DNA from 2 places in the Microbacterium zouquanmingi genome. Region 1 is predicted to be linked to the other one. Evidence: predicted binding sites of a transcription regulator. Region 1 holds the regulator's gene; the other holds the start of a gene.
The links. The regulator HspR, encoded in region 1, represses chaperone genes until heat shock. The targets are predictions, from matches to a motif close to AAGTTGAGTCNNNNNGACTCAACTT.
Positions count from the first base shown of each region.

Region 1 (14,415 bases):
CAGGTGTGGAAGCCTTCGAGGTCCCGGCGCCGGAGACCGTCACCGCTCCCGACGCCGACGCGGCGATCGAACAGTTCGAAGTGCCGCCGCCACCCGCGTTCGCCGCCGCGCCGCCGCCACCCAGCCCAGAGCCGGTCATCCCGCCCGCACCGTCCGAGAGCGTCGGACCGGATGCGGCCGCTCCTGCGCTCCGGCAGCGCAGGACCTGGGCGCCGGATGACACGTGGTCCTCGGCATCCGCCCACAAGCAGGAGGTTGTGCCCCCGACCGCTGCGCAGAAGGCCGAGTCGCGCGCTGCTGCGTCGCGCGCCGCGACGGCTCGCGATGAAGCGACCCGGAACTACGTCAGCCCGGCTGCCGGCGGAACGGCAGGGCAGAGCTACCGCGGCTGGACGATCGCGATCTACGGCGGGCTTGCCGTGCTGTTCTTCGGTGCGATCGGATTCATGGTGGTCTCGGGCCTTCCGGGCTGATGTCGCCGGCGTAGCTCAGCGCGGCCGGAAGGCCCGGCCACGGAAGACGCGGCCACGGAAGAACACTTTCGCGCGTCGCAGGCGCTCGCCACCGACGAAACTGTTCTCGGCTGGCTCTGGTTCTCGACGCGCGCGGGGACGCCCACTCGAACGGTCAGCGGAGATGAAAAACGTCGGTTGCGCATGGGTGCAACCGACGTTTTTCATCTAGCCCGCATGCTTCGCCTGGCCCGCGTGGTGCGGATCAGTGGTCGTCGCGCCTGCCACTTCCGTGCTCGTCCCCGCGCGTCACGTCTTGTGCAGCAGGGCGTTCAGCGCGGAATGGTGCAGCGCGAGGCCGACCCCGATGATGCGCGTCGCACGCGCATCGCGCTCACTGAAGAAGGTCGTCGCATCGGTCGCGGCATACGCGGCGAGCAGCGTGAAGTGCTCTCGAAAGCGCTCGATTCGTTCACCGACGACGAGGCGCGCGAGCTCGCCCGCCTGCTCGGCAAGCTCGCCGATAACTGGACGAAGTGAGTCAGCCCACCCGCTGCGACTTCACGGGCAGCAACAGGAAGAATCCGAGCATCAGTACGAGGATGATGCCGAGGATGCCGTACGCCGTGTCGTGCGTGAGCACGATGAGCAGTGTCCAGGCCCCTGCGGCCATCCAACTCGCCGCGCGACCGGTCGTCGCGTAGAGGCCGAAGATCTCCCCCTCGCGTCCTGCCGGGGTGACGCGAGCGAGGAACGACCGCGATGCCGCCTGCGCGGGCCCGACGAAAGCACACAGCAGCAGTCCGCCGATCCAGAACACGATCGTTCCGGCATCCACGAGGAAGAAGACTGCGAGGCCTGCCATCACCATCGCGGCCAGCGCGAAGAGAATGATGCGCTTCGGGCCGAACCGGTCATCGAGGCGTCCGGCGAGGATCGTCGAGACACCCGCGATGAGGTTCGCCGCGATGCCGAAGATCGCGAGCTCGAGGAACTCGAAGCCGAACACCTGCCCGGCGATGATCGCGCCGAAGGCGAAGATGCCGCCCAGCCCGTCTCGGAACACGGCACTGGAGAGCAGGAACCAGAACGTCGGCCGGGTCTCAGGGGAGCGGTACAGCCCGACGACGTCCTTCACGAGCAGCACGTACGACCTGAAGAACCCGACTCGGCGCTCGGGGCGCCCCATCGATGGCTCCGGAACATTCAGGAAGATCGGGATGCTGAAGATGATCGCCCATACCGCACAGCCCACGGCGATCAGGCGGAACGGCAGGCCGCCCTCGTCGGAGATGCCGAACCAGTTCAGCGCGTAGAAGACGATGACGATGATGAGGGCGACGACCCCACCGATGTAGCCGAAGCCCCAGCCGAGTCCGGAGATCTTGCCGACGGTCTTCGGATTCGCGATGCCGACGAGCATGGCGTTGGAGTTCACTGCGGCGATCTCGCCGAACACTGCTCCCGCCGAGATCAGCACGACGCCCAGCCAGAACAGCGTGGGAGTCGGCTCGACGAACCACAGCCCGAACATGCAGAGGATGAGCGCGCCGGTGCCGATGCCGAGCCAGAGCTTCTGGCGGCCCGCGGCATCCGCACGCTGTCCGAGCACCGGCGCGAGCAGCAGAATCGCGAAGGCGGCGATCGTCGAGCCGAGCCCGAGACCAGAGGCCAGGTCGGCCTCGGCCGCCTTGCGGATCGCGTCGCCTTTGTCGAGTGCGGCGATCTCGGGAGGCAGGAACTGCGAGGTCGTCAGATAGAGGGCCGTGAAGATGAACGTCAGAATGACGGTGTTGAACGGCTGCGTCGCCCAGTCCCACAGTGCCCATGAGTAGATCTGTTTCTTCGGCGCCTCGGTCTCACCGCGCAGCTCCAGGCCGACGACCCCGACCGCGCCGCTGTTCGCTGTCGCCTCAGGGCGCGGAACGCGGGGATCCTCAGATGCACTCATGCTCGCAGTCTGGCCGGATCTGGTGAACGCCGGGTTGCGGCGCGCCGGGCGCGCCGCACAGCTCGCGCGGCGCGCTCTCACTCACGCGTACGACGAGGCCACCAGCTCTGCGAACAGCGCTTCGGCGTCGCACTCGACCCGGTGCCTTGTGAACCAGTCGCAGATGTTCACGCAGTCGCGATGCAGCAGATCGAGTCCCTGCGGGTTCACGATGACATCGACGATCTGCGGCAGGTCGATCACCCGCACGCGGCCCCCCGTGCACCAGCAGGTTGTACGGCGACAGGTCGCCATGCGCGAAGCCTGCGCCCGCGAAGATGCGCATGATCTCGACGATCTGCGCGTAATAGTCCGCCAGCGTCCGCCGATCCTCGCGCACCTGCGCAAGGCGCGGAGCGGCCGAGGCATCCGTACCGATGAACTCCATCAGCACTTCGGTGCCGTTCACCTGCACGGGATACGGCACCGGCGCACCCAATTGCCACATGCGCGTCAGTGCCTCGAACTCCGCGAACGACCATTCGGCTGCCGCCACTTCGCGGCCGAAAGCCGTCTTGCCCGCGACGGCACGCGCGGCGCGGGAGTCGGTCACTTTTCGGCCCTCGGTGTACATGCCGGAGCGACGGAACGATCGATGCTCGGGACTGCGGTAGCGCTTCGCCGCGAGCAGGGTGCGCTGGAATGGGTCGTCGGGGACGGCGCGTTCGATGAGGAACACGTCCGCCTCCTTGCCGGTCTTGAGCACGCCGAGTTCGGTGTCGAGTGCGCCGGCCGAGGTCACGACCCAGCTCGGCCAGGGCACAGGTCCGCGCTCGGTCGGGGTGATCGTCGGCCATGTGGACCAGCGTTGGTCTTCGCCGGGCTCGACGTCGGCGAACGAGAGATTCTCGTTGAAGAAGAAGGATGCGTCGGTGGACGCAGAAGGATCAGTCACGGTGGTTGCTCCGGAAGGGAGACCACGCGCAGATCAGTAGCGGGCGGCCTCGAGAAGAAGATGTTCGGCGAGAGGCGCGACAACGACAGCGTTCATGTCACAGCTCCTCTCTCGCGGAATCTTCCGGATACTTCCCGGTGCACGAGCAAGCCTAGGTGGGACGGCGGTTGGTGTCCATCCACGCGCCGGGCAGACGCGCCGTCAGGTGACTGCTATTCCGGGTGACGTACGGTTGATTCGTCCCACGAACAAGGAGCACGATGTTCCGCACACCTGCAAGCCTCTACCGCGTCCTCGCCATCGCCGAAGCGATCACCTGGACCCTGTTGATCTCCGCGCTCATCGCCAGGGCTGTCGGAGCTCCGGGGATCGTGGTGACGATCGCCGGAGGCATCCACGGTTTCGTGTTCCTCTCCTATGGTGCGACGGCGATCCTCGTCGCCTTCAACCAGCGCTGGTCGATCGGACTCGGCCTCCTGGCGGTCGCGAGCGCGATCGTCCCCTTCGCGACCATCCCGATGGAGATCTGGCTGCACCGCAAGGGCCGACTCGAGGGCGCCTGGCGTCTCGAGGAGAGCGAGCACCCGCAGGACCGCACCTGGTACGACAAGACGATGCGCTGGTTCCTGAATCACGCCGGCCTGCTTGTGGCACTCATCGCCGTCGCCGTCGTGGCGCTCTACGTCGTGCTGCTGACCGTCGGCCCTCCCGGCGGCAAGTGAGCCGGCGGCGTCAGCCGCACGAGCACGCCATCACCCTCGCCGCCGACCGCGACCACCCACGCATCTCCCACCCATGCGGCGGCATTCGGGCTGCACAGCAGCGATAGCGGCTCTTGCTCGTCCGCATATGTCAGGTGCAGTGCGTCCTGCCGGTACAGCTCGTCGCACGACTGCCGCGCCTTGATCAGGTCGCGGGCTTCGGCTGATCCGCCGACGATGACCGACTCGGCTGTCGACGGTTCTGCGCTGCCGCCCCACCACAGCGCGAGACCATCCGGGCGCACCGCGACGACAGGACGAGTCGCCGATTGGGCAGTGCGGGACAGCTCTGTGCCGTCGGGCGCGAGCACGATGCGGTTCGCCGGAGTGGCCAGGTAGATGCGGCCCTCGGCGTCGACATCGATGTCGACCGGCGGCGCTCCGGGAGCTGACGGCGTCGACTCGTCGAACGTCAGCGCTTCGCGGTGCACGACCTCGCGTTCGCCCGTGTCGAGATCGATGCGCAGGACCTCGGAGTCGATCGCGGGAGTGGGTGGCGTCGGTTGATATCGAATCACGTAGGCATCGCCGTCGTGCACGGCCAGCGCGCCGAACATGAAGTCGCCGAAGTCGAAGCCGGCCGGATCCGGCTCGTCCTCCGGCAGCGGCTTCATCGGCACGTCGGTGTACTCGAGCGTCTCCATGTCGACGAGGGAGAGCCCTGGCGTGGCATCCGGTTCATTCCGGGATCGCACCGCGACCAGCTCGGTGGGGGACAGTGCCGCGACATCCCCGATCCCGTGCAGCGGATGCTCCACCTCGATGTTGAATCGAGCGAGCGTCTCGCCGTCGGCTCCGACGCGCAGCCAGGAGCCTGCGGAACCGCTCCAGAAGCCTCCGACTCCGTCTGCGGCGACTGTTGACATGCCGAAGGCGACGTCGACGTCGCCGAAGGTCTGCGCATCCCACGAGATGGGCTCCAGCTTCCAATCCCCGACGCCGAGCGCCGGCGCGCAGCCGGACAGCCCGCTTGACAATGCCAGGAGGGCCGCCGTCGCGACCGCAGCAGGGAGGACACGCGACCGATGCATACGGAGATCCTAGGTCAGTGCAAAAGTTGAGCCTGTTCATATCAAGTTCACTTGACAGCATTTCACGCTCGCGATACAGTTGAGCCATTGCGACTCAGGTTTCTGATTCGCCCCATATCTTCACTACGTACTTCAACCAGAAGGAGAATCGCATGGCACGTGCTGTAGGAATCGACCTCGGAACGACGAACTCCGTCGTCAGCGTCCTCGAGGGTGGCGAGCCGAAGGTCATCGCCAACGCCGAGGGCTTCCGCACGACCCCCTCGGTGGTCGCATACACGAAGGACGGCGAGGTGCTCGTCGGCGAGACCGCCAAGCGCCAGGCCGTCACGAACGTCGACCGCACCGTTGCATCCGTCAAGCGCCACATGGGCACTGACTGGGGCTTCGACGTCGACGGCAAGAAGTGGACGCCGCAGGAGATCTCCGCGCGCATCCTCATGAAGCTCAAGCGCGACGCAGAGTCCTACCTGGGCGACACCGTGACGGATGCCGTCGTCACCGTCCCCGCGTACTTCAACGACGCTGAGCGTCAGGCGACGAAGGAAGCCGGTGAGATCGCGGGCCTCAACGTCCTGCGCATCATCAACGAGCCGACCGCTGCAGCTCTGGCCTACGGCCTTGACCGCGGCAAGGAGGACGAGCTCATCCTCGTCTTCGACCTCGGTGGCGGAACGTTCGACGTCTCGCTGCTCGAAGTGGGCAAGGACGACGACTTCTCGACGATTCAGGTGCGCTCCACCTCGGGTGACAACCGCCTCGGCGGTGACGACTGGGACCAGCGTCTGGTCGACCACCTGATCAAGCAGTTCAAGGAGACCAGCGGCGTCGACGTCTCTGGCGACAAGATTGCCCTCCAGCGTCTGAAGGAAGCAGCCGAGCAGGCCAAGAAGGAGCTGTCGAGCTCGACCAGCACCTCCATCAACCTGCCCTACCTGTCGCTGACCGAGTCGGGCCCCGTCTCGCTGTCCGAGACGATCACTCGCGCGAAGTTCGAGGACCTCACCAAGGACCTCCTCGACCGCACGAAGAAGCCGTTCGAAGACGTCATCCGCGAGGCGAACGTCAAGGTCGCCGACATCGACCACGTCGTGCTCGTCGGCGGATCGACCCGTATGCCCGCAGTTGCTGAGCTCGTCAAGCGCGAGACCGGCAAGGAAGCGAACAAGGGCGTGAACCCTGATGAGGTCGTCGCCGTCGGCGCTGCCCTCCAGGCCGGTGTCCTCAAGGGCGAGCGCAAGGACGTTCTGCTCATCGACGTCACCCCTCTGAGCCTCGGAATCGAGACCAAGGGCGGCCGGATGACCAAGCTCATCGATCGCAACACCGCGATTCCGACCAAGCGCAGCGAGACCTTCACCACGGCAGACGACAACCAGCCGTCCGTCGCGATCCAGGTCTTCCAGGGCGAGCGCGAGTTCACTCGTGACAACAAGCCGCTGGGCACCTTCGAGCTCACCGGCATCGCGCCGGCTCCCCGCGGCATGCCGCAGGTCGAGGTCACGTTCGACATCGACGCGAACGGCATCGTGCACGTGTCCGCCAAGGACAAGGGCACCGGCAAGGAGCAGTCGATGACCATCACCGGCGGCTCGTCGCTGTCGAAGGACGACATCGAGCGCATGGTGCGCGAGGCCGAAGAGAACGCTGCGGAAGACAAGAAGCGCGCCGAGGCTCTCGAACAGCGCAACCAGGCCGAGACCCTGTCGTACTCGATCGAGAAGCTGATCAAGGAGAACGAAGACAAGCTCCCCGCCGAGGTCAAGGACGAGGTCCAGGCTGACGTCGACGCTCTGAAGGCGGCTCTTGCCGGCGAAGACGACGACGCGGTCAAGACTGCACTCGACAAGCTGAACGAGTCGCAGGGCAAGCTCGGTGAGGCCATCTACGCACAGTCGCAGGCAGATGCTGCAGCTGGTGCATCCGCTGAGGGCGAGGCTCCGGCAGACGAAGCATCCGATGAGGATGTCGTCGACGCCGAGGTCATCGACGACGAGGACGAGAAGAAGTAACCATGGCAGAGAAGAACTTCGACGAAAACGGCGAGGTTCGGCCTGAGGACGAGGGGTCGGATGCTACGGCATCCGGCCCCGCGTCGCAGGTGAACCCCGACGCCGCAGAGGCCGCAGCCGCGGAGGGCGCCGACGAGTCGCCCGCCGACGGTGCGGACGAACTGACGGTCGACGACATCCTGAACGCGGAACAGAGCGACGAAGCGGCCGCGGGTGACGCGGCTCTCGCAGATGCCGAGTCTGCGATGCTCAATGACCTCAAGCGCCTGCAGGCCGAGTACGCCAACTATCGTCGGCGCACCGAGGAGCAGCGTCACGTCGAGATCGCGCGAGCGAAGGGTGAGGCGGCCAAGGGTCTGCTTCCGGTGCTCGACGACCTCGATCGCGCGGCGGCCCACGGCGATCTGCAGGAAGGCACGCCCTTCTTCGTGATCGGCGAGAAGGTGCGTGCGGTCGTGGAGCGTCTCGGTGTCATCGCTTACGGTGCCGCCGGGGAGGACTTCGACCCGCAGCACCACGAGGCGATCTTCCAGCAGCCGACTCCGGGAGCGGAGAAGTCCACGATCCTCGAGGTCGTGGAGGTCGGCTACCGACTCGGCGATGTCGAGCTGCGACCTGCGAAGGTCGTCGTCGCTGTTCCCGCAGAGTAGGTGATCTATGGCCAGCCAGGATTGGTTCGACAAGGACTTCTACAAGACGCTCGGCGTCGCCAAGGATGTCAGCGATGCGGATCTGAAGAAGACCTACCGCAAGCTGGCGCGCAAGTATCACCCTGACTCCAATCAGGGGGATGCAGCGGCCGAGGCGAAGTTCAAAGAGATCAGCGAGGCATACTCGGTGCTCTCTGACGCGGAGCAGCGCAAGGAGTATGACGAGATCCGGGCCATGGGCTCGGGTGCGCGGTTCACTTCGGGCGGTGCGGGCGCCGCGGGCGGCTTCGAAGACGTCTTCAGCCGGTTCGGGCAGGGCGGCCGTGGCCAGAGCGCCGACTTCGAGGACATCTTCGCGATGTTCAACCAGGGCCAGGGCGGGGGGAGCTTCGGCTCCGGCCGCTTCGGCCAGACGAGCGGCGGATACCGCGGTTTCGGCGGACCGCAGAAGGGCGCCGACGTCACGGCGCGCACAACGCTCGACTTCGTCACCGCTGTGCAGGGTGAGACGATCACGTTGCAGGGTGAAGACGGCAAGCCGTTCAAGGTGAAGATCCCCGCGGGTGTCGCAGACGGACAGAAGATCCGTCTGCGCGGCCGTGGGCGTCCGTCGCCCGATGGCGGAGAGAACGGCGACATCGTCGTGCAGATCAAGGTGCGTTCGCACCCCGTCTTCACGCGAGACGGTCTGAACCTGCGCCTCACGGTGCCGGTGACCTTCACCGAGGCAGCTCTCGGTGCCACGATCGAGGTCCCCACCCTCGCCGGCGACGTGGTCAAGCTGCGTGTCGCACCCGGTACGCCCTCGGGGCGGATCCTGCGGGTGAAGGGTCGAGGTGTGAAGACCTCGAAGGGCACCGGTGACCTGCTTGCTGAACTGCAGGTGGCTGTGCCCTCGCACCTGGATGACGCGGCGCGCGAGGCGCTGCTCGCTTTCCAGGCGGCAGAGCCCAAGGAGAATCCGCGCGGCGAGATGATGGCGAAGGCGCAGGCCTGATGATGTACGCGAGTCTCGGAGGTGATGGCAATGGTTGACGATGAGGATGCTCCAGTCTTCGCCATCGCCGTCGCCGCTGAGCTCGCGGGCATGCACCCGCAGACGCTGCGTCAGTACGATCGCATCGGTCTTGTCGTGCCCGGCCGCACGCGTGGAGGCTCCCGCCGCTACTCGGCGCGCAACATCGAGCAGCTCCGCGAGGTTGCGCGGATGAGCGCTGAGGGCATGAGCCTGCCGGCGATCGCTCGACTGCTCGACCTCGAGGACGAGGTGCGGATGCTGCGCCGCCGTGTCCTCGATCTTGAAGGCGCGCTGCGCGCCGAACGACAGAACCGTCCCGGTGTGCGCGTCTTCGCCGCCGGTGCCACGGGAGTCACGCCAGTGACCGGTGGACGTCGCATCCGCCGTTCGACCGAGGTCGTGCTGTGGCGCCCTGGCGGGCGAAGCGACGCGGAGTAGGCTCCGCGATCAGGCCTGCTCAGACGAAGCGGACCCAGTTCGCGCCCTTGCCAGTCTCGGCGCGCTGCAGCAGTTCGAGCGCGTCATCCTGCACGGCGTACAGCGAGACCTGCGTCGACCTCTCGCCGGTCGCGATGAGGTGGGCGCCGTCGGGGCTGAGCGCGAAGCCGCGCGGCTGCAGCTCGGTGACGGTGAACCGTTCCGCCGCCGACACCGATCCGTCGGCCGCGACGGACACCGCTCCCAGCGTGTTCTCGGTGCGCTCCGTGGCCCACAGCCGTGTGCCGTTCGCGCCGAAGTGGAGGTCGGCTCCCCAGATGTAGTGATGCGCGAGCGGGTCTGCTCCGAACACGCTGTGGCCGAGGCTCTTCGTGGTGTCATACGCCGTCGTGGTGCCCTGCAGTGTGAGCGCGCCGGTGGAGGCGTCGCGGCTGTAGTGGAGGACTTCGCCGGAGAACTCGGTGAGCACATACACCGCATCCTGCGCCTCGTTCAGTACGAGGTGTCGAGGACCGCTTCCCTCGGGAGCGGCGACCGTCTCGGGGTCCAGCGGCATGAGGCGAAGATCATCGTCGAGTGCGTACTGCGCGACGAGGTCGGCACCCAGCGACACGAAGTAGGCGAACCGGCCGTCGGCGCTCGGCAGCACCGAGTGCAGGTTGGGGAACGTGATCGTCGACACCGGCTCGCTCACAACGCCGTCGGTGACCGCGCAGCTGATTCCGAAGCCCCCCGAGTACGAGATGCCGAGCAGCCCCGTTCCGCCCCGAGTGAGTGCGATGTAGTTCATTCCTCCATCGGGGAGGTCGAGGCGCGACTGCGGCGTGAGCCGCCCGCTTTCGCGGTCGAGGGCGAGTGTGAGGATGCCGGTGGGTCCCTTCACGCCCGCATAGACCAGGTCGCGCTCTGAGTCGACGGCGAACGTCGAGCATCCGTCGAGTCCTTCGTTGACGGCCAGACGCTCCAGCTGCCCGTTCTCGAAACGGAAGGTGCTGATGGAACCTTCCCCAGCGTTGGCGACCAGAACGAGGGCGGAATCAGTCATGCCTCGATCGTAGCTGCGCCCTCGCGCCGTCACGCGCACGGGCAGAGCGGGTAGTCTGGCGCGGGTGAGGATGTCGCGTCGTGAGTTGCTGATCGGCGCCGGAGCCGGCGCCCTCGGAGTGCTGCTCGTGTCGTGCACGCCCGAGCCTGCGCCTACCCCCACGCCGACCCGCAGTCTGACGCCGCTGCCGGTCACCGAGGTTCCCGCGCCTGCCGGCAGCATCCGGAGCACCTGGGCCACCGACCCCTACTCGCACGGAGCGGTCAGCTTCACCCGAATCGGCGTGCAGTCGTCCACACGCGCGACGCTCGCAGAACCGATCGCGGATCGCGTCTTCTTCGCCGGTGAGGCGACGGATGTCGACAACCCCGCCACGATCCGCGGTGCCATCCACTCCGGCGAGAGCGCCGCGATGCGCCTGCGTGCGACAGCCACGAGCGGAGAGCGGATCGCCGTGATCGGCGCGGGTCTCGCCGGAGCCACCGTCGCGGCGAGCCTTGCCGACGCCGATCTCTCCGTGACCGTGTTCGAAGCGCGTGACAGAGTCGGCGGCCGCACGCTCTCGCAGATCGATGACGACTGGGCGCTTCCCGTTCAGCTCGGCGGATGGCTGCTGCCCGCGCTCGCCGAAGGCGAGGACATCAGCCGTGACGAGCTGGACCTGCCGCAGGCGACGGATCTCGCGTCCGCAGTGTGGCGCACACCGGACGGCGACATCGAGCCGGTCACGAACGCACCACTGGATGCGGCGATCACTGTCGCAGAGGCTCTTCCGACCGACGTCTCGCTCGCCGAAGCGCTCACCCTGACCGGTGCCGACCCTGAGGACCCCGATCTCGCGGCGCTCCTGGCCTACCTCGCGACGACGTCGGGGGCGGATGCCGACACCGTCTCGTCCTGGTTCCCTCCGTCAATGCCATCCGCTGCCCGGCGAGCCATCACCGGTGATTTCGACGCGCACATCACCGAGATGCTCGCGAACGCCCAGCTCACTCTGTCATCTCCCGTCACTCGCATCGCCTACGACGACTCCGGTGTCAGCCTGCGCCTCGGCACCGGCGAATCCACCTCTTTCGATCGGGTCGTGGTCACCGTGCCGCTCGGCGTCCTGCAGACCGAGCGGATCGAGTTCTCGCCACCGTTGCCGTTCTCGCACCGCGGTGCGATCAACGCGCTCGGCATGGGCCACATCGAGTCGATCTGGCTGCGCTACGACGAACCCTTCTGGGAGACAGGTGCCGCGATCTGGCACACCGTCGGCGGCGATCAGACTGTGCGGACCTGGATCAACCTGCTGCCGGTCACCGGCGATGCGATCCTCGTCGGCGTCGTGGGCGGCGCCGCAGCCGCGGACTTCGCCGAACTCGAAGAGCAGGAGGCACTGCTCGAGGCGCTCAGGTCGCTTGTGCCGTTCCTGCCCGTGCAGCAGACCGACTGACCTTCTTCCGCCGCGAGGGACTCACCCGGCTGATCACCGCCAGCACCGTGGCCACGAGCGCGAAGATCGCCAGTGCCAGTGCACTCGTCACGGCGAACTCGCCGAATCCGCTCACCTGGCGCAGGTCCAAAAAGTAATACGGATACCAGCCGATCATCGGCCCGCGCCACATCGTCACCCCACCCCACACGAGGGGGAAGGCGAGCGAGCAGGGGATGATCCACCAGGTCACGGAGCGGTGTCCGGGAGTCAGCGTCCACGCGATCGCGGTGAACGCGGGCAGCCAGAAGTGCAGCACCTGATCAGACCAGGGCACATCGACACGGATGCCGCGGAGCCCCGCCTGCCACACGATCAGTGCGAATGCGAGACCCGCGGTGATCGTCCAGGTGAGCACGAGCGAGAGGGCGATGCTGAACCAGCGCGGATCCTCCGCGCGGCGGAAGGCGAGCACTCCGCCGATGACGAGCAGCACGACCAGTGCGCAGTTCGACTCCACCGTGAGATACGCGAAGAAGTTCCGGCCGGCGATGGTCTGCGAGCTGAGCCCCCAGAACAGCCGATGCACGAGCGCGATCAGACAGACCGCTGCCGTGGCGAGCCGAAGCACGCCGAATGCGAACCGTGCTTTCACCCTCAGATCCCCAGGATCGCCTTCGCGACGAGGAAGTAGATGACAAGCCCGGTGGCATCGACGAAGGTCGTGATGAACGGGTTGGAGAACACGGCGGGATCGACCTTGATCATTCGCGCGATGATCGGCATGATTCCTCCGACGGTCGCCGCCACCGTGCAGATGGCAAGCAACGTGCATCCGATCACGAGTCCGATGTGCCAGTCGAAGACCACCCAGGTGATCGCGAATCCGAGAAGGCCCAGCAGCACACCGAGCGACACGCCGACCCGCAGCTCGCGCGAGAGCACTTTGAGCAGATCGCGGGGGCGCACTTCGCCGAGCGCGAGTGCGCGGGTGACCGTCGTCGCTGCCTGGTTTCCGGTGTTCCCACCGGTTCCGATCAACAGCGGTACGAACAGGGCCAGCACCGTCATCTGCGCCAGTGTCGCTTCGAACACCGACAGGACCTGAACGGTGAGCGTGGCGCCGATGGCGAGGACGAACAGCCACACGATGCGCGAGCGCACGAGCTTGCGCACCGGGGTCGAGAGGTAGGGCCGGCCGAGCGGTTCGACACCGCCCTGGCGCGCGGCATCCTCGCTCTCTTCGCGTTTGAGGATGCGTGCCGCGTCGTCGATCGTGAAGATGCCGACCAGGCGGTCTTCGCTGTCGACGACGGGGACTGCGAGCAGCCCGAGGTCGGTGCATTCACGCGCTGCGCTCTCTGCATCGGCGTCGGCGACGACCGTGTGGGCGTCGTGCATGAGTGCATCGATGGTGTCTGCGTCATCGGCGGTGAGCAGGTCGCGCAGGCTGACGACGCCGATGACCTTCCGTGCGGCGTCGGTCACCGGCAGTGTGTAGATGGTTTCGGCGTCATCGATGCGCGATCGGAGCCTGGTCATCGTCTCGGCCACTGTGAGCTGCGGGTGGGTGGTGATGTACTCGGGGCTCATGCGGCGGCCGATCGAGTCCAGCGGATAGCCGAGGACCGCTGCGGTGAGTTCGCGCTCACGGGCCGGGAGTCCTCGCAGTAGCTGCGGGGCGACAGACGCCGGAAGCTCGTCGAGCAGCCACACCCGGTCATCCGGGTCCATCTCGGCGAAGAGCGTGGCGACCTCGGCATCCTGAAGTCCGCGCACCAGCTCGCCCTGCAACTCGGGTTCGAGAGCCTCGAAGACCTCGAGCGCGCGCTGCTTGGGAAGCAGACGATAGACGATCGCGCACTGTCGTGGGTTCAGCCGATCGAGCACCCGCACGATCTGATGGTCGGGCACTGGACCGAGCGCCGCGGATGCTGCGGCGAGATCACGCTGCGACAGCCTCAGCTCGATCGTGTCGATCAGCCCGGTGTCGGGTGCGGGAGTGCGCTCCATCGCGTTCTCCTTCCGGGGCGTCGTGTGGTCAATCTAACCCATCACTGGCAGGTTCAGGCAGGGTCGAGGCGTAGCAGGTCTGGCGATTCGCCGCCGGACAGATCGTCAGAAATCCGGAGGCTGCGGGCCAGGTCGTCGAGCGCGGGGATGAGCGTGCCGAACCGTTCCCGGTCGCGGCTGAGCGCCTGGAGCGTGATCAGGTGCGTACCGGTGTCCCAGGTGTAGTTGGCGAAGGGGGCGGCCTCAGGCGTCGGAGGCGTGATCATCACGAGCTTCTCGCCGGCGCCGAGTGCGCTCGTGAACGTCTCGGTGTCGTCGTACTCGATCGGTCGGTTCGCGCGCGCGATCCGCACCGGTGGGGTGAGCTCCTGCACGGTGGCAAGGGCCGCCACGAGGTCGGGCTCGGCCTTCCAGGTCCAGGCGAGGAGCCGGCCGTCCATCCGGCGCATCAGCAGGGGAGCGGCCTGGCTCATCGCCCAGGCGCCCATGCGAGAGCCTTCCTTCTCGCCCCGCCCGAGCATCTGGTTGGCCTGGCCCAGCAGCATCCGCAGTGCCGCCTTGCGGTGGCGGCGCCCCTTCCAGCCGAGCGAATCGGTGACGGGGATCCATAGGCTCTGATCGGCGGAAGCGGTGATGCGCATGCCTTCACGCTACCCGCGGCGCAAGCGGCGGGGGAGCGGAGATCGTGCAGGG
Region 1 covers NZ_JBQPQZ010000003.1:54,890-69,304, forward strand. The annotation lists gene ACTU6U_RS07225 (hypothetical protein) at 1-473, shown strand, start outside; gene ACTU6U_RS07230 (MarR family winged helix-turn-helix transcriptional regulator) at 690-992, shown strand; gene ACTU6U_RS07235 (MFS transporter) at 994-2,403, opposite strand; gene ACTU6U_RS07240 (RIO1 family regulatory kinase/ATPase domain-containing protein) at 2,390-3,337, opposite strand; gene ACTU6U_RS07245 (DUF3817 domain-containing protein) at 3,598-4,059, shown strand; gene ACTU6U_RS07250 (SMP-30/gluconolactonase/LRE family protein) at 4,017-5,129, opposite strand; gene dnaK (molecular chaperone DnaK) at 5,282-7,141, shown strand; gene ACTU6U_RS07260 (nucleotide exchange factor GrpE) at 7,144-7,791, shown strand; gene ACTU6U_RS07265 (DnaJ C-terminal domain-containing protein) at 7,799-8,788, shown strand; gene ACTU6U_RS07270 (heat shock protein transcriptional repressor HspR) at 8,819-9,247, shown strand; gene ACTU6U_RS07275 (lactonase family protein) at 9,267-10,292, opposite strand; gene ACTU6U_RS07280 (flavin monoamine oxidase family protein) at 10,363-11,730, shown strand; gene ACTU6U_RS07285 (Pr6Pr family membrane protein) at 11,687-12,364, opposite strand; gene mgtE (magnesium transporter) at 12,367-13,722, opposite strand; gene ACTU6U_RS07295 (hypothetical protein) at 13,776-14,363, opposite strand.

Region 2 (14,415 bases), 340 kb from region 1:
GATCGTATCCGCGATGCCGGACCCGACCGTCGACGACCGGATGTCAATGCCGACTGGACGAGACCGGCCGGTGGGGAGCACGCTGTACGGGTGACCTCGATCCCTGCATCCCGCCCCGCAGTCGGCGTCGTGCTGGTCATCGGTTCGTGCCTGTCGCTGCCGTTCGGTGCGGCCATCGCGGCGCAGCTGTTCCCTGCCCTCGGCGCGTGGGGCGTCACCTCGCTTCGAATCGGGATCGCGGCGCTCATCCTGCTCGTCTTCGTGCGGCCGCGCGTTCGACGCTGGAACAGAAAGCAGTGGGTCAGCGCGGCACTGTTCGGAGTGTCACTGGCGGGGATGAACGGCTTCTTCTACGCAGGGATCGAGCGGGTACCGCTGGGACCCGCGGTCGCGATCGAGTTCTTAGGGCCCCTGCTTCTGTCGGCCGTCCTCACCCGCCGCCTCATGGACGGCGTCTGGGTCGCGCTCGCCCTCGCCGGTATGGGATTGCTCGGTCTCGACGGGATGCTGGGTGCCGAGCCGCTCGACCTCCTCGGTGTCATCTTCATCCTGATCGCGGCCGGGTTCTGGGTGTTCTACATCCGGATGAGCGCCACAGTCGGCGAAGCGATCCCTGGCAGCGGCGGTCTTGTCGTCGGTCTGCTCGTGGCATCCGTGCTGCTGCTCCCGGTCGGCATCCCGACAGTCGTGGCGCTGAGCACTTCGGGCGACGCGATGGCGCTGCTGCTGCTCGCAGTCCTGACCGCTGTGCTGTCATCGGTGATCCCGTACAGCTTCGAGCTGGCCGCGCTCCGGCGTCTGCCGCAGCGCGTGTTCGGCGTGCTGCTGAGCCTGGAGCCGGCCTTCGCGACGCTCGCCGGCTGGCTCGTCCTCGGCCAGACGGCGACGCCGCTGAAACTCGCCGCCATCGCGCTCGTCGTCGCAGCGAGTGCGGGCACGGCGCTGAGCGTGCGTCGGGCGAAGAGCGCACCGCCCGGTGAAGAAGGCCCCGAAGAGCCTGGCGTCTTCACCGGAGCGATTCCGATCGCCCCGAACTGACCACGTTCACGCGGGTCCTCACGCAGCCACGGGCAGCGGGTAGCGACGCCGCAGGATCACACGCTGCCCGAGCGTCCATGCCACGGTCACGGTGAGATACAGAGATGCCGCCAGCGGGACGAACACGGCGAACACCGCAGAGAAGTAGTGCAGAGCGTTCATCATGCGCAGCATCCCAGGGGAAGACAGTGGCGAGTCATCGACCGGAACGGGACGGAACACGCGTCGCGTGACCTCCGCGACGCCGATCATGATCGCGATGAGCGCGAGATACACGAGCAGCGTCGCGAGCGAGAAGGGTCCATCGACCAGCATGCTCGACAGGCTCGTCCCGAGTGAGGCCCCGAACAGGTCATGGCTGAGCAGCTCATTGGGGTGGCCCGCGATATCGGCGCGCAGGAACAGCGAGTAGAGGATGCCGACGATCGGAGCCTGCAACAGCACGGGCAGGCATCCGGCGAAGGGCGAGGTGTTCTCGTCCTTGTAGATCTGCATGGTCTCGCGCTGCAGCCGCTCGGGGTTCTTCTTATGGCGCTTCTGGATCTCGCGCAGCCTCGGCGCGAGTCGGGCGCGCGTCTGCTCGGCCTTGGCCTGCGAGATGCCGACAGGGATGAGGAGTGCGCGGATGAGGAGAGTGACGAGGATGACGGCGGCAGCTGAGGCCGCAGAACCCGCGAGAGGTTCGAGTAGAGCGGAGAGCGCGGTCAGTGCGTTGTAGGCGAAGTCGAGGACCGCCGCGATCGGCGGGAAGGCATAGATGTCCAAGGGAGTGTCCGTTCGAAGTGTCGGGAGGGGTCGGCGGTGTGCCGTGTTCCCGTCACGAACGGACGGTCACACGGCGCGCGCGACTCCCGGCGCCCTCGGACGGGGATGGCCTGCGGCTCCCGGATCGCTCTGGGCGAGCAGAACGGATGCGCCGATGGCGCGAAGCGGATGCGGCGATGAACCCTGGCCGGTCTGGAAGATGCCCAGCGTGATCACGACAGCAAGGGTCGTGACGGCCAGCACGGCGACGGCGAGGGTAAGCACGGCGATCTCCATCGTGGAGAGATCGGGCATCGCCGTCAGCCCCAGCACAGACGCGACCAGCTGCATCAGCTGCTCGAGTGCGCCGGAGAATGTCATGTCACACAGGGTACTCGCTTCACACCGAGGCGTACCGTGGAGGGCATGAGTGATCTGCGTGAAGTGCTCGGCATTCAGCATCCGATCCTGCTCGGTCCGTTCGGCGGAATGTCATCGGTCGCGTTGACCGCGGCGGTCAGCAACGCTGGTGGTCTCGGCGCCTACGGTCTGTACGGATACGACGCAGCGCGGATCCGCGAGACGGCCGCGGCGCTGCGTGCGGCGACCGACCAGCCGTTCGCACTGAACATCTGGCTGCCGACGGGTGATGAGGTCCTCCCCGGTCCCCAGCACACCGTCTTCGCGCAGGCGCTCCAACCGTTCTACGAGGCCGTCGGCGTCGAGATCCCCTCTCGCCCTGAGGCGTATCTGCCCTCGCTCGACGAGCAGATCGAGGCCATCTGGGAGGCAGCTCCCGCGGCGCTCAGCGTCGTCTACGGAGTTCCCTCGGCCGAGATCGTCGACGAGGCCCATCGTCGCGGCATCCGCGTGATCGGGGCCGCGACGACGGTCGCCGAAGCCGTCGCTCTTGAGGAGGGTGGTGCGGATGTCGTCGTCGCCTCGGGCGCGGAGGCGGCCGGACACCGGGTGTCGTTCCTGCGCTTGGCAGAAGACTCCCTGGTCGGCACGTTCGCGCTCGTGCCGCAGGTGGCAGACGCCCTCTCTGTTCCTGTGGTGGCGGCCGGTGGCATTGCCGACCGGCGAGGTGTGGCTGCTGCGCTCGCGCTCGGAGCATCCGGGGTTCAGGTCGGCACGGCCTTCCTCGCGACTGCGGAATCCGCCGCGAACGATGCGCACCGCGCGGCGATCCGCGCGACGGCTGCGGACGAGAGCGTGCTGACCCGCGCGATGAGCGGCCGGCTTGCGCGCGGCGCGCGAAACCGCGCAGTGCGGGCGATCGAGGCCAGCGGCACGATCGCGCAGTTCCCGATGCAGAACTGGCTCACCGGTCGCTTCCGCACGGCGGCAGGACAGCAGAACCTCGGCGAGCTGCAGTCGCTCTGGCTCGGCCAGGGCGCGCCGCTGGCGACCCGCGATCATGCGGCCGACGTCTTCGCTGAGCTGATTGCTGGGCTCTCGGCGTAGCATCCGCCCGCCCGGAATCAGGGTGGGCTACAGGATGACGGTCGAGTGACCGTGCACGATCACGCGGTCTTCCGCGTGCCACTGCACGGCGCGAGCGAGCACCTGACGCTCGACGTCAGCGCCGCGATTCTGCAGATCCGCTGCGGAATCGGCGTGCGAGGCGCGCGTGACGTCCTGCTCGATGATGGGCCCCTCGTCGAGGTCGGCGGTGGCGTAGTGCGCGGTGGCGCCGATGAGCTTCACTCCGCGCTCCTTGGCGCGTGCGTAGGGGTTCGCGCCGATGAAGGCCGGCAGGAAGGAGTGGTGGATGTTGATGATCGGCGCCCCGACCTGCTCGATGAAGTCATCGGTGAGGATCTGCATATACCGCGCGAGCACGACGAGGTCGACGTTGCCCTGCAGCAGCGCGAGCTGACGCGCCTCCATCGCCGCCTTGTCCGTGGCGGGGATGTGCATGAACGGCACGCCGAACGTGCGCACGGCCTCCGCGAGATCGGGGTGATTCGAGATGACCATGGTGATGTCGACGTCGAGCTGTCCGCGCTGCTGGCGCCAGAGCAGCTCCATCAGGCAGTGGTCGTACTTCGAGACGAAGATCGCGACGCGCTTGCGGCGTGCGGTGTCGTGCAGAGACCACTCCATGTCGAATCGCTTTGCCACTTCGCTCAGCGATGCTTCAAGCTCTGGGCGGGCGGCGGCGAGCCCCGGAAGGTGGATCACCGTGCGTTGGAAGAAGCGCCCGCCCGCGGCATCCGTGGAATGCTGGTCGAGCGAGATGATGTTCGCGCCGTGCTGAGCGAGGGCGTTCGCGACGGCCGCGACGATCCCGGGCTGGTCATCGCAGGCGATGAGCAGACGTGCGGTATCGATCTGAGACATGGATGCTCCTTGCAGGGGTGTGCATCGATTCTGCCCCGTGCACCGCGGCGCTGGCGAATCGGCGGGTGCGTTCCCAGCGCCGAGATGTCGCTAATCTGAGCGAGTGAACGCGAGTGACATGGGACTCATCCTGATACCGGTGCTCGCTGTGGCAGCCCCCTTGCTCGCCAGGGGGCTGCGCCGAGCCGTACGCGTGCCGATCATCGTCTTCGAGCTCGCGCTCGGCATCCTCATCGGTCCCGCGGTCCTCGGGTGGGTCGCCCCTGGCGTCGTGGTCGATCGGCTCTCGGACTTCGGCGTGGCGATGCTGTTCTTCATGGCCGGAGCGGAGATCGACTTTCGCGCCGTAGCGGGGCGCCCTCTCGTGCGCGCGTCGATCGGCTGGGTGCTCAGCCTCGTGCTCGGTGTGGGCGTCGGACTGCTGATCGCGCCCTCCGAGAGCATGGTCGTGATCGGAATCGCGCTCAGCTCGACGGCCCTCGGCACGCTGATGCCGATCCTGCGCGATGCCGGTGAGCTGGGAACTCCGTTCGGCAAGGTGGTGACCGCGATCGGGACGGTCGGGGAGTTCCTTCCTCTGATCGCGATCTCGATCTTCCTCAGCACCCGGCGTGCACCGGTGGCCGCAGCCATCCTCCTCGCGTTCGTGCTGCTCGCCGGAATCGTGATCTTCATCGCGCGCCGTGCCTCGCACGGTCGGCTACACGACTTCATCAGGGCGACCCTGCACACTTCCGAGCAGTTCGGCGTGCGATTCGTGCTGATGCTTCTGGCAGGTCTCGTCGGGCTCAGTGTGTTCTTCGATCTCGACATGCTGCTCGGCGCGTTCGTGGCGGGCGCGGTGTGGCGGATCATCATGACCAGGGCGCCGAAGGCCGACGCGGAGGCGATCGAGAGCAAGCTCGAGGCCATCGCCTTCGGCTTGCTCGTGCCGATCTTCTTCATCTACACCGGCGTCACTTTTGATCTCGGCTCGCTGCTCGCGTCACCTGTTGCGCTCGCCCTCGTTCCAGGGCTGCTGGTGGCGCTGCTGGTAATCCGCGGAACCGCGGCGCAGTTCTCTGCGCCCCGCGGAGCGTCGCTGCGCGAGCGCGGCGCGATCGGCATGCTGGCTGCCACCGGCCTGCCGATCATCGTGGCGGTGACCGCCATCGGCGTGAGTGAAGAGCTGCTCAGCCCGGCCATTGCCGCAGCGCTGGTCGGAGCTGGCATGCTCTCGGTGCTGCTGTATCCCCTCATCGGCATGATCTTGCGCGGCGATCGAGCGAAGCTCGCCCCTGCCGCGACCGAGCCTCCTGGAGAGCTGTGAGCTGCGTCCACGTGCTGCGTGCGGCACGGGCGGCGCTCACCGGCATCCCGAAAGAAGGACTCGGCGAGGAGCGCTCTTCGCGGTGGCGCGGTCAGCGGATCGTGCGCGTTGGCGAGGCCTGGCACGTGGGGGTTCTGCTGCTCACGGATGAGGGAGTGCTCGCCACCGGGGAGATCCTGCGGGCGGCCGACCCTGGCCGCCGCGGCTACGCGGCAGAATCGGCGCGTGAACGCGCTGCACGCAGACAGATGGCTCTGCGCGGCGGATTCCGAGAGGGAGACGTCGTCCACGTGGGCTGGTCGGTGATCGACGTGGCAGCCGTCGATGCCGGTGGCGTCTCGGGGCCGCTCGCGCTGCAGGACGGTGTGCCGATGGTGCGCTGGTCAGGCAGCTCGTACCGGCCGCTCGGGACATACCTTCAGGAGCAGATCGACCTCAAGACCGGTCGCTGACGAACGCTCGGAAGCGCGCGAGCAGGTCGGTGCCGTCGACGGATGCCGCGAGCACACGCTCGGCCGTCAGATCGTACTCGTGCGGGTCGAAGTAGCCGGTCGTGCGGTAGTAGGCCATCCGATCCACGAAGTCCTGTGGTGTGACCTCGGGGTGGAACTGCGTCGCGTACAGCCGGTCGCCGACCCGGTATGCCTGCACGGGGCAGTCGTCGTTCGTGGCGAGGAGCACGGCGCCCGGCGGTGGCTCGATCGAGCCCTCCTTGTGCGCGGTGAGCACGGACATCGCGGGTGTGCTCGCCGCGAAGAGCGGGTCGGCCGTGCCGGCGGAGGTGAGGCGGATGCTTGTTGCACGGGTGGATTCAGGGACGGCCGTGCCGACTGTGCCGCCCAGCATCCGGGTTAGGACACCGATGCTGTAGCAGGTGAACATGGCGGAGAGGTGGCCGTCGATCGCGCTCCGGGCGATCGATTCAAGGTCTTCCTCGACGCGCTTCTGCAGGTCGCTGCGTTCGTCGACGACGACGTTCAGCGGGGAGCCGCCGACCACGATGCCGTCGTAGCGGTCGGAGATCGATTCCTCGAGCGGCCGGTCGAGCAGGTTCCATCGGTCGAGCGAGGGAACGCCGAGAGCGCGCCGGAACGATCGGTGCTCGGCATCTGCCGCGCCCTGCTCCGGCCTCACGCAGACGTACAGGATCGAGGCCATCTCATGATTCTATTCGCGGCGACGGGAATACTCCGGCCCACCCCACGTTGAACCTGAGTGCAGTACACTCAACTTTATACTTGAGTGAACAAGACTCAAGTTTTCAGGAGGATGAAATGGCCAACGACTTCAACGATGCCGGCGCGGGATCGTTCGACGACTTCCTCGCCCGATACCTCGCAGGCGAACAGGCCCGGCAGGCGCGATCCATCGACCTCAGCCGGTTCCTCACCGCGCGCACTCAGCAGATCCTGCAGCGCGCCGGACGCTTCGCGCTCGAGCGCGGTCAGACCGAACTCGACGCGCTGCACGTGCTGCGCACGATCGTCGAGGATGATGCCGTCGCGCGTGCGATCAAGAACCTCGGCGTGACCCCCGCGCAGGTCATCTCTGCGGTGGAGGCGCGACTGCCGATGCCCGGTGAGGCAACGGGCGCGGATGCGGCGACTATCACTCCGAGCGCGAGCCGAGCCCTGTTCCACGCGTACCAGGTGGCGCGCTCGGCTGGTGCGACCTACATCGACCCCGAGCACCTCTTCTTCGCGCTCGTGCTCGGACAGGACGTTCCTGCAGGACAGGTCCTTGCCCAGGCCGGCGTCACCGCAGAGGCCCTGACACAGGGTGCGCGCGAGCATGTCGCCGCCCCGGTCGGCGGAGAGAATCCAGAATCGGATGCCGCGGCATCCGGCTCTTCCATGCTCGAGAAGTACGGTATCGACCTCACCGCCCGCGCACGCGCGGGCGAACTCGACCCGGTGATCGGGCGTTCGGATGAGATCGAGCAGACGATCGAGATCCTCAGCCGTCGTACGAAGAACAACCCCGTGCTGATCGGTGAGGCCGGCGTCGGCAAGACGGCGATCGTCGACGGCATCGCTCAGGCGATCGTCGACGGTTCGGTTCCCGCACAGTTGGAGGGGCGTCGCGTGATCACGCTCGATCTTCCTGGGATGCTGGCCGGCACGCGCTACCGCGGCGACTTCGAGGAGCGCCTGACCAAGACGATGGATGAGATCGCCGCGCAAGAGGGCGAAGTGATCGTTTTCATCGACGAGGTGCACACGGTCGTCGGCGCCGGTGGCGCAGGTGACGGCGGCATGGATGCCGGAAACATCCTGAAGCCTCGCCTCGCTCGTGGCGACCTGCACATGGTGGGCGCGACCACACTCAACGAGTACCGCCGGATCGAGAAGGACCCGGCATTGGAGCGCCGCTTCCAGCCCGTCAAAGTCGACGAGCCGTCCGCCGACGACGCTGTGCGGATTCTGGAGGGGCTGAAGGACGCGTACCAACAGCACCACCAGGTGACGTACACGGATGCTGCGCTGCGCGCCGCGGTCAACATGAGCGCTCGCTACCTGCCTGACCGAGTGTTGCCCGACAAAGCCATCGACCTCATCGATCAGGCGGGTGCGCGGCTGCGGCTGAAGCTCGGTCTTCCCGTGGACGCCTCGGCTCTCCTGGCCGAGCTCGCCGACATCGAGGCACGCAAGAACGCGGCAGTGACAGCCGAGAAGTACGAGGAGGCATCGCAGCTGCGCGATGAGACCGCTGCCGTGCAGGCGCGGATCGATGCGGCATCGTCTGGGTCTGCTCTCAGCGCAGGTGAGGCTGTCATCGACGAGCGCGAGATTGCAGAGGTGATCGCTCGTGCGACCGGCATCCCCGCCAGCCGTCTCACTGAAGGTGAGCGCGAGCGTCTCGCCGACCTCGAGGCCGAGCTGCACGATCGTGTGATCGGGCAGGACGACGCCGTGACCGCGGTCGCACGCGCCGTCCGCCGCAGTCGCACCGGAATGGGTGATGCGCGACGGCCGGTGGGCTCGTTCCTGTTCCTCGGCCCGACCGGTGTCGGAAAGACCGAGCTCGCGAAGGCCCTCGCCGATCGCCTGTTCGACGATGAGAACGCCGTGATCCGCTTCGACATGAGCGAGTTCGGCGAGCGGCACACGGTGTCGCGTCTCGTCGGTGCCCCTCCGGGATACGTCGGCTACGACGAGGCCGGTCAGCTCACCGAGCGCGTGCGGCGCAACCCGTACTCGATCGTGCTGTTCGACGAGATCGAGAAGGCGCACCCCGACGTGTTCAACCTGCTGCTGCAGGTGCTCGATGACGGGCGCCTCACTGATGGTCAGGGTCGCACGGTGGACTTCCGCAACACGGTGATCGTGATGACGTCGAACGTCGGGTCGGAGTTCCTCGCGTCGCGCTCTGGCGCACTCGGATTCGTGGCATCCGAGGACGCTTCCGCCAACGGCTTCTCGTCGATGGAGGATCTGCGGGCCAGGGTGATGGGCAAGCTCCGTGAGGCCATGCGTCCGGAGTTCTTGAACCGCATCGATGAGATCGTGCTGTTCCAGAAGCTCAGCCGTTCGGAGCTGGGCGAGATCGTACGGCTGATGCTGCGGGCGACCTCAGCGCGGCTCGACGATCGTTCGGTGACGCTCGAGGTGACCGATGCTGCGGTGGAATGGTTGGGCGAGCACGGCTACGAGCCCGAATACGGTGCGCGTCCACTGCGCCGGCTGATCCAGCGCGAGGTCGATGACCGGATCGCGGATCTGCTGGTCGCAGGTCACCTCGTCGACGGCGGCGCGGTCCGTGTGGATGCCGGGGCCGGGGGCCTCACGGTCGAAGCGCTGGTGCTGGTCGGCTGACCCGGGGCGCGACTCGACTAGCGCGAAGAGTTCGCGGAGCGGCCGCGGACGATTCCGATGAAAGTCTCGACGTCCTCCGTCGTGTGCTCTCGCCGCCAGGCGAGCACGACGGGGGACGTTCGTCCTGCAAGCAACGGCCGGTAGCCGACGTCTTTGCGGTGATGGAGCCGCGCCAGTGACATCGGCACCACGACGATTCCGACGCCTGATGCCACGGTCGCGATGGCTTCCTCAGTCGTCGCGATCGGTGCGAACCCCGGTGCGACAGTCGGAAGATCCAGCGGTCCGAGCACGTCATCGCCGGGCGTGATGAGGACTTCGCCGACGAGGTCGTCGGCAGTCAGCTGATCGACAGCCATGAGATGCGACTCTGCGGATGCCACGACGACGGGAACCTCGTCGTACAGCGGGATCACATGCAGGTCGTCGATGTCCTCGAGCGGACGGCGCACGAGCGCAGCATCCACTTCTTCGATCGCAACGCGCTGCGACGCGAACTCGATCGGCACGATCTCGATCGGGATGCGCGGCATCCGCTGCTTCCACGTGTCGATCCACTTGCCGGCTGTCGCGCCAGGAACGACCCCCAGACGGAAAGTGCGGGGGTCGATCGTGCGCGTTGCCATGGAATCAGGCTACCCGGCGGGGGTCAGGCTGCCAGCCAGAGTCCCTTGCGGTCGGTCGTGATGCGCAGGCCCGCGGCGACGATCTCGTCGTCTCCGATTCGCGCGCCGCGAGCGATGAGTGCTCCCGCGCCGATCTCGGTGCGGACGCCGATGTGGGCGCCGTCTCCGACGGCCGCACCCGCGCCGATGTGCGCGTGCGCGTCGATGTAGGCGTTCTCGCCGATGACGGCGTCTGGTTCGATCCACGCTCCGCGGATCAAGTGGGCGCCTGCACCTACGCGCGCCCCCGGTTCGACATAGGCGCCAACCTCGACAACAGCCTTCGGGTGCACCTTCGCGCCGTGCGCGATCAGCCCTCGGCCGTTGACGTGCTTGCGATAGCGAAGCGTCGCGCCGTGGTCGTCTTCAATATCGATGTAGTTCTTACCCAAGATTCCTCCCAGTCCGGAACTGCCCGGATATAAGCACAACCACGAGAATGCCGAATTCATTCCCGAATCGGGATGATCCTCACCGCTGGCAGCTCGGACACCAGAAAGTGACCCGTTCGCGGGTCGGGTCAGCGCCCTGCGCGTCGCGCCGGATGAGTGTTCCGCAGCGGCGACAGGGACGGTTCGCGCGACCGTACACCCAGGTCGTCTGGCCTCGGCGGTTCACTCCGGTGAAGGTGCGATCGACGCGATCGCGGTTCGCGCGGATCGTTCGCGCGCCGAGGTCGAGGAGTGCGCTCGTATCGACGTCGGCAGCCGGAGTGGTCGGCAGGATTCCGCGCAGAAACAGCAGCTCAGCCGCGTACTCGTTGCCGAAGCCGGCGACATTGCGCTGGTCGAGGAGCGCGACGTGGATGCTGCGCGGATCGCTGCTGAGGCGTCTCGCAGCCTCTGCGGCATCCCAGTCTTCCGCGAGCGGATCGGGGCCGAGGTGAGCGGTCAGCTGCGGCTCGTCACGAGTCGGAACCAGAGTGATGTCGGCGATGTCGACCCCGACCGCCTCGTGCGTCCGCGTGCCGACGATTGCGCGGACTCTGAACGCCGGATGCCGCCATTTCTCGCCCGGCCGGTACAGCAGCCAGGCGCCGTCCATGCGCAGATGCGAATGCAGGGTGAAGTCGCCGATGCGCATCAGCAGATGCTTGCCTCGGGCCGCGCACCTGTGGATCGTCGCCCCGGTGAGATCGACGGTGGCGGCCTGGGGCACGCGCAGATCGAAGCGGGTGACCTCGTGCCCCGCAAGTGCCTCATCAAGGCGTCGTGCGGTACGCAGGACGGTATCGCCCTCAGGCACGCGGAGCCTCCGGCGGCGGCGCCGCACCCAGCGTGGGAGGTGTCGCTTCGTGCCGCATCTGAGCCGCGGAAGCGACACTTTGTGACCCCTGCGGCCGCCGTACCGCAGCGTCGGCCTGCGCATCCGTCCGCTGCAGCAGGTCGCGCGCGAGCAGAGTGGAACCGGCGACCGCGGCCGGCATCGTCACGATCGCGCCGAACGGCACGAGGAAGCACAGCTGCGTCGCGACGCCGAAGCCGATCACACGGGCTCGCCCTGCGCGCAGCATCCCGGATCGGGAGTATCCGGTGAGTCCGCGTGCGTCGAATGCGCGCCCCGTGAGCTCGCGTGCGAGCAGCCGGCCGTTGAGGACGACACTGATGACGGATGCCGTGATCCCACCGACCGCGGGAATGAAGCCGATCAACAGCGTGAGAAGGGCGACGAGGATGCCGAGCATGACGAGCCGGATGCCCTCGCCGATGGTCGTCCAAAAGCCGGTCTCACCGGTGGGATCTTCGCCGAGGGAACGCTCGACGCCTCGCCAGATGCGCTGATAGAACGGATCGCCGATCGTCAGCGTGAGCGCCGTGAAGATCGCAGCCGACAGCGCGAGCGCTGCGATCACGATCACCGCTCCCAGGCCGAACCGCAGCCCGCTCCGCCACGGTTCGGTCCAGCCGTCTGCGAACGGCGTCATCCAATCGGTGATCGGCGCGAGCCAGATCATCAGCGGAATCACGGCCACGAGCAGCACCGCCCACGCGATGAACGCGGGAATGAGGCCAAGCGCCATGAGGCGGGTGTGCGTCTTCCACATCCGAAAGCCGCGAAACAGCGTTCCGACACCGGTGAAGAACTCGCTGAACACGATCAGATCGCCTTTCGAAGGGTGAACCCGCGTGGGGTCGCAACGAAGCCCGCTTCCTGCAGGGCGGTCGCGAAGGGCGTGCCGTAGATGGCGTCACCGTTGATCTTCTCGATCGTGAGGGTCTCGAGTCGGCGGGCGCGCGACGTCGCGACGAGATCGGATGCCGCAGCGCGCAGCACTTCCGAGTCGTCGGTGAAAGCCAACACCGTGCGGCCTCCGCGCTCGAGGTAGAGCGTGAGGTCACCGTCGACGAGCACCACCAGGCTGCCCGCCTTACGGCCGGGGCGATGCGAGACGCTCTCGCGCTTCGGCCACGCGAGCGCGGCACCGTAAGGGTTCGCGGGATCGGTTGCCGCGAGTGTGATCGTGCGGAGGGGGGCCGGGTCGGGAAGATTCGCGAAGGTGCGAAGCCGGTCGACAGTTGCGGATGCTGCGAACTGCGCGGCTCCCAGCTGCTCGATGACGTAGCCGCGGCGGCAGTGGCCGGCCTGCTCGAAGCCCGCGAGGATGCGGTACGCCTGAGCGAAGCCACCTGGCATGCCTTCAGACTGCACGGCGCCGCGCGTGACGACGCCGTAGCGGTCGAGGAGGAGACCTGCCGAGACCGTGGCGCGTCGGTTCGCATCGGCGCCGTCGCTCGGGGAGGACTGCGGCAGAAGCGACCAGCGGCCACCTGTTGCCGTCGGCCGTGGGGCCGGATTGCCGGTGAACGAGACTCCGCGGAACGTTCGCGTGCGCGGCGCCCGTCGCACGGACTTATGCGCCTGCGAACCGCCCGCGAGAAGCGTGCGCACGGGAGCGAAGGTGTCGTTGGTGACCCGCCCCGACCAGGTCAGGTTCCAGAGTGCCTCGAGCACGGACTGCTCGTTCTCGGCGGCGACCATCTCTTTCAGCTGCGCCGCAAAATATGCCCCTCCGCGGGCCAGAGCCGCAAGCAGCGCGCTCTCGAGCTCATCGGGCGTCTCGTCGTCTGCCACCGGGAGCGTGAAAGATGCGACATCGGAGGGATGCAGCGACACCCAGCCATCTCTTCCAGGCAGAGTGCCGTGGCCTGCCCAGACGACCTCACCGCTGGAGGTGAGCTCATCGAGCAGCGCGGGGGAGTAGTCGCGCACCCGCGACGGCAGGACGAGCGTCTCCCACGCGCTGGCGGGAATGGGAACGCCGGCCAGTTGCTCGATCACGGCCAGTACGCCGTCGACTCCTTCGAGGGGCCGCGTGAGGTGCTGCCAATCCGGGAGGAATCGCGCATACGCGTCGGGAGAGACCGGCTCGACGCTGCCGCGGATCGCTGCGAGCGAGCGCATCCGCAAGCGCCGCAGCACTTCGGTGTCGCACCACTCGTTCTCGGTGGCAGACCCGGCAGCATCGGGCAGAAAATATCCGCTCGTGATGCGCCCGGACTGCTCGAGGCGCTGCAGAGTGTGGCGCGCGACAGCTGTGCCGATCCCGAAGCGGGTGGCGACAGCATCCGTGGTGAAAGGGCCGTGCGTGCGCGCGTGACGAGAGGCGAGGTCGCCGAGCGGATCGGCGACCGGTTCGAGGAAAGCGACCGGGATGCCGGTGGGCAGCGCCGCCCCGAGCGCGTCGCGGAGCCGCCCCGCATCTTCGATCGCGGCGACGCGCAGAGTGCCCGCGATGATCACCGGGATCGCGCGGCGCGCCGCGATGAGAGCGTCGAGGTGGAGCTGGGCCTCTTCTGCGGACTCGGACTCCAGGCGGGCCGCGACCTCGGTGGCATCGAGCGGCCCGAGAGTGCGCAGCAGGTCGGCGACTCCCTCTGCGCCACGTGCGTGGCGTTCGGAATCGAGCCGCTGCGCCTCGCGTTCGAACTGCGCGATGACGTCGGGGTCGAGCAGCTCGCGCATCTCGACCGTGCCGAGAAGCTCTCCGAGCAGCGCCGGATCCACCGACAGTGCGGCGGCGCGACGCTCTGCGAGAGGTGAGTCTCCCTCGTACATGAAGGCGCCGACGTAGCCGAACAGCAGATCGCGGGCGTACGGCGATGGCTGCGCGGGTTCTGTCTCGACCAGTCGCACGCGGCGCTCAGCGATGGCTGTGGTCAGTCGCCGCAGCGACGGCAGATCGTAGACATCTTGCAGCACCTCGCGGAGAGTCTCGAGGATCACCGGGAAGGTCGGGTGGCGTCTGGCCACCTCGAGCAGCTGGGCGGAGCGCTGCCGCTGCTGCCAGAGGGGAGTGCGCTTGTTCGGGTTCATCCGCGGCATGAGCAGCGCGCGTGCGGCGCACTCGCGGAACCGTGAGGCGAACAGCGCTGAGCCGCCCACCTCTGCGGTGACGATGTGCTCGATCTCGTCAGCATCGAAGACGAACAGTTCGGCTCCGGGTGGTTCAGCGTCAGCATCCGGAATACGAACGATGATCCCGTCATCGCTGGCCACG
Region 2 covers NZ_JBQPQZ010000003.1:394,800-409,214, forward strand. The annotation lists gene ACTU6U_RS08850 (EamA family transporter) at 91-1,038, shown strand; gene ACTU6U_RS08855 (YidC/Oxa1 family membrane protein insertase) at 1,057-1,803, opposite strand; gene ACTU6U_RS08860 (DUF6412 domain-containing protein) at 1,870-2,163, opposite strand; gene ACTU6U_RS08865 (NAD(P)H-dependent flavin oxidoreductase) at 2,209-3,249, shown strand; gene purU (formyltetrahydrofolate deformylase) at 3,277-4,128, opposite strand; gene ACTU6U_RS08875 (cation:proton antiporter) at 4,232-5,437, shown strand; gene ACTU6U_RS08880 (glutaminase) at 5,434-5,889, shown strand; gene ACTU6U_RS08885 (glutamine amidotransferase-related protein) at 5,873-6,595, opposite strand; gene ACTU6U_RS08890 (ATP-dependent Clp protease ATP-binding subunit) at 6,712-9,252, shown strand; gene ACTU6U_RS08895 (LysR substrate-binding domain-containing protein) at 9,270-9,878, opposite strand; gene ACTU6U_RS08900 (transferase) at 9,902-10,309, opposite strand; gene ACTU6U_RS08905 (DNA-formamidopyrimidine glycosylase family protein) at 10,389-11,162, opposite strand; gene ACTU6U_RS08910 (EI24 domain-containing protein) at 11,155-12,012, opposite strand; gene ACTU6U_RS08915 (ATP-dependent helicase) at 12,015-14,415, opposite strand, start outside.
Region 2: a site for HspR is predicted at 6,673-6,697, ahead of ACTU6U_RS08890 (ATP-dependent Clp protease ATP-binding subunit). Genes of this name have one in related genera too.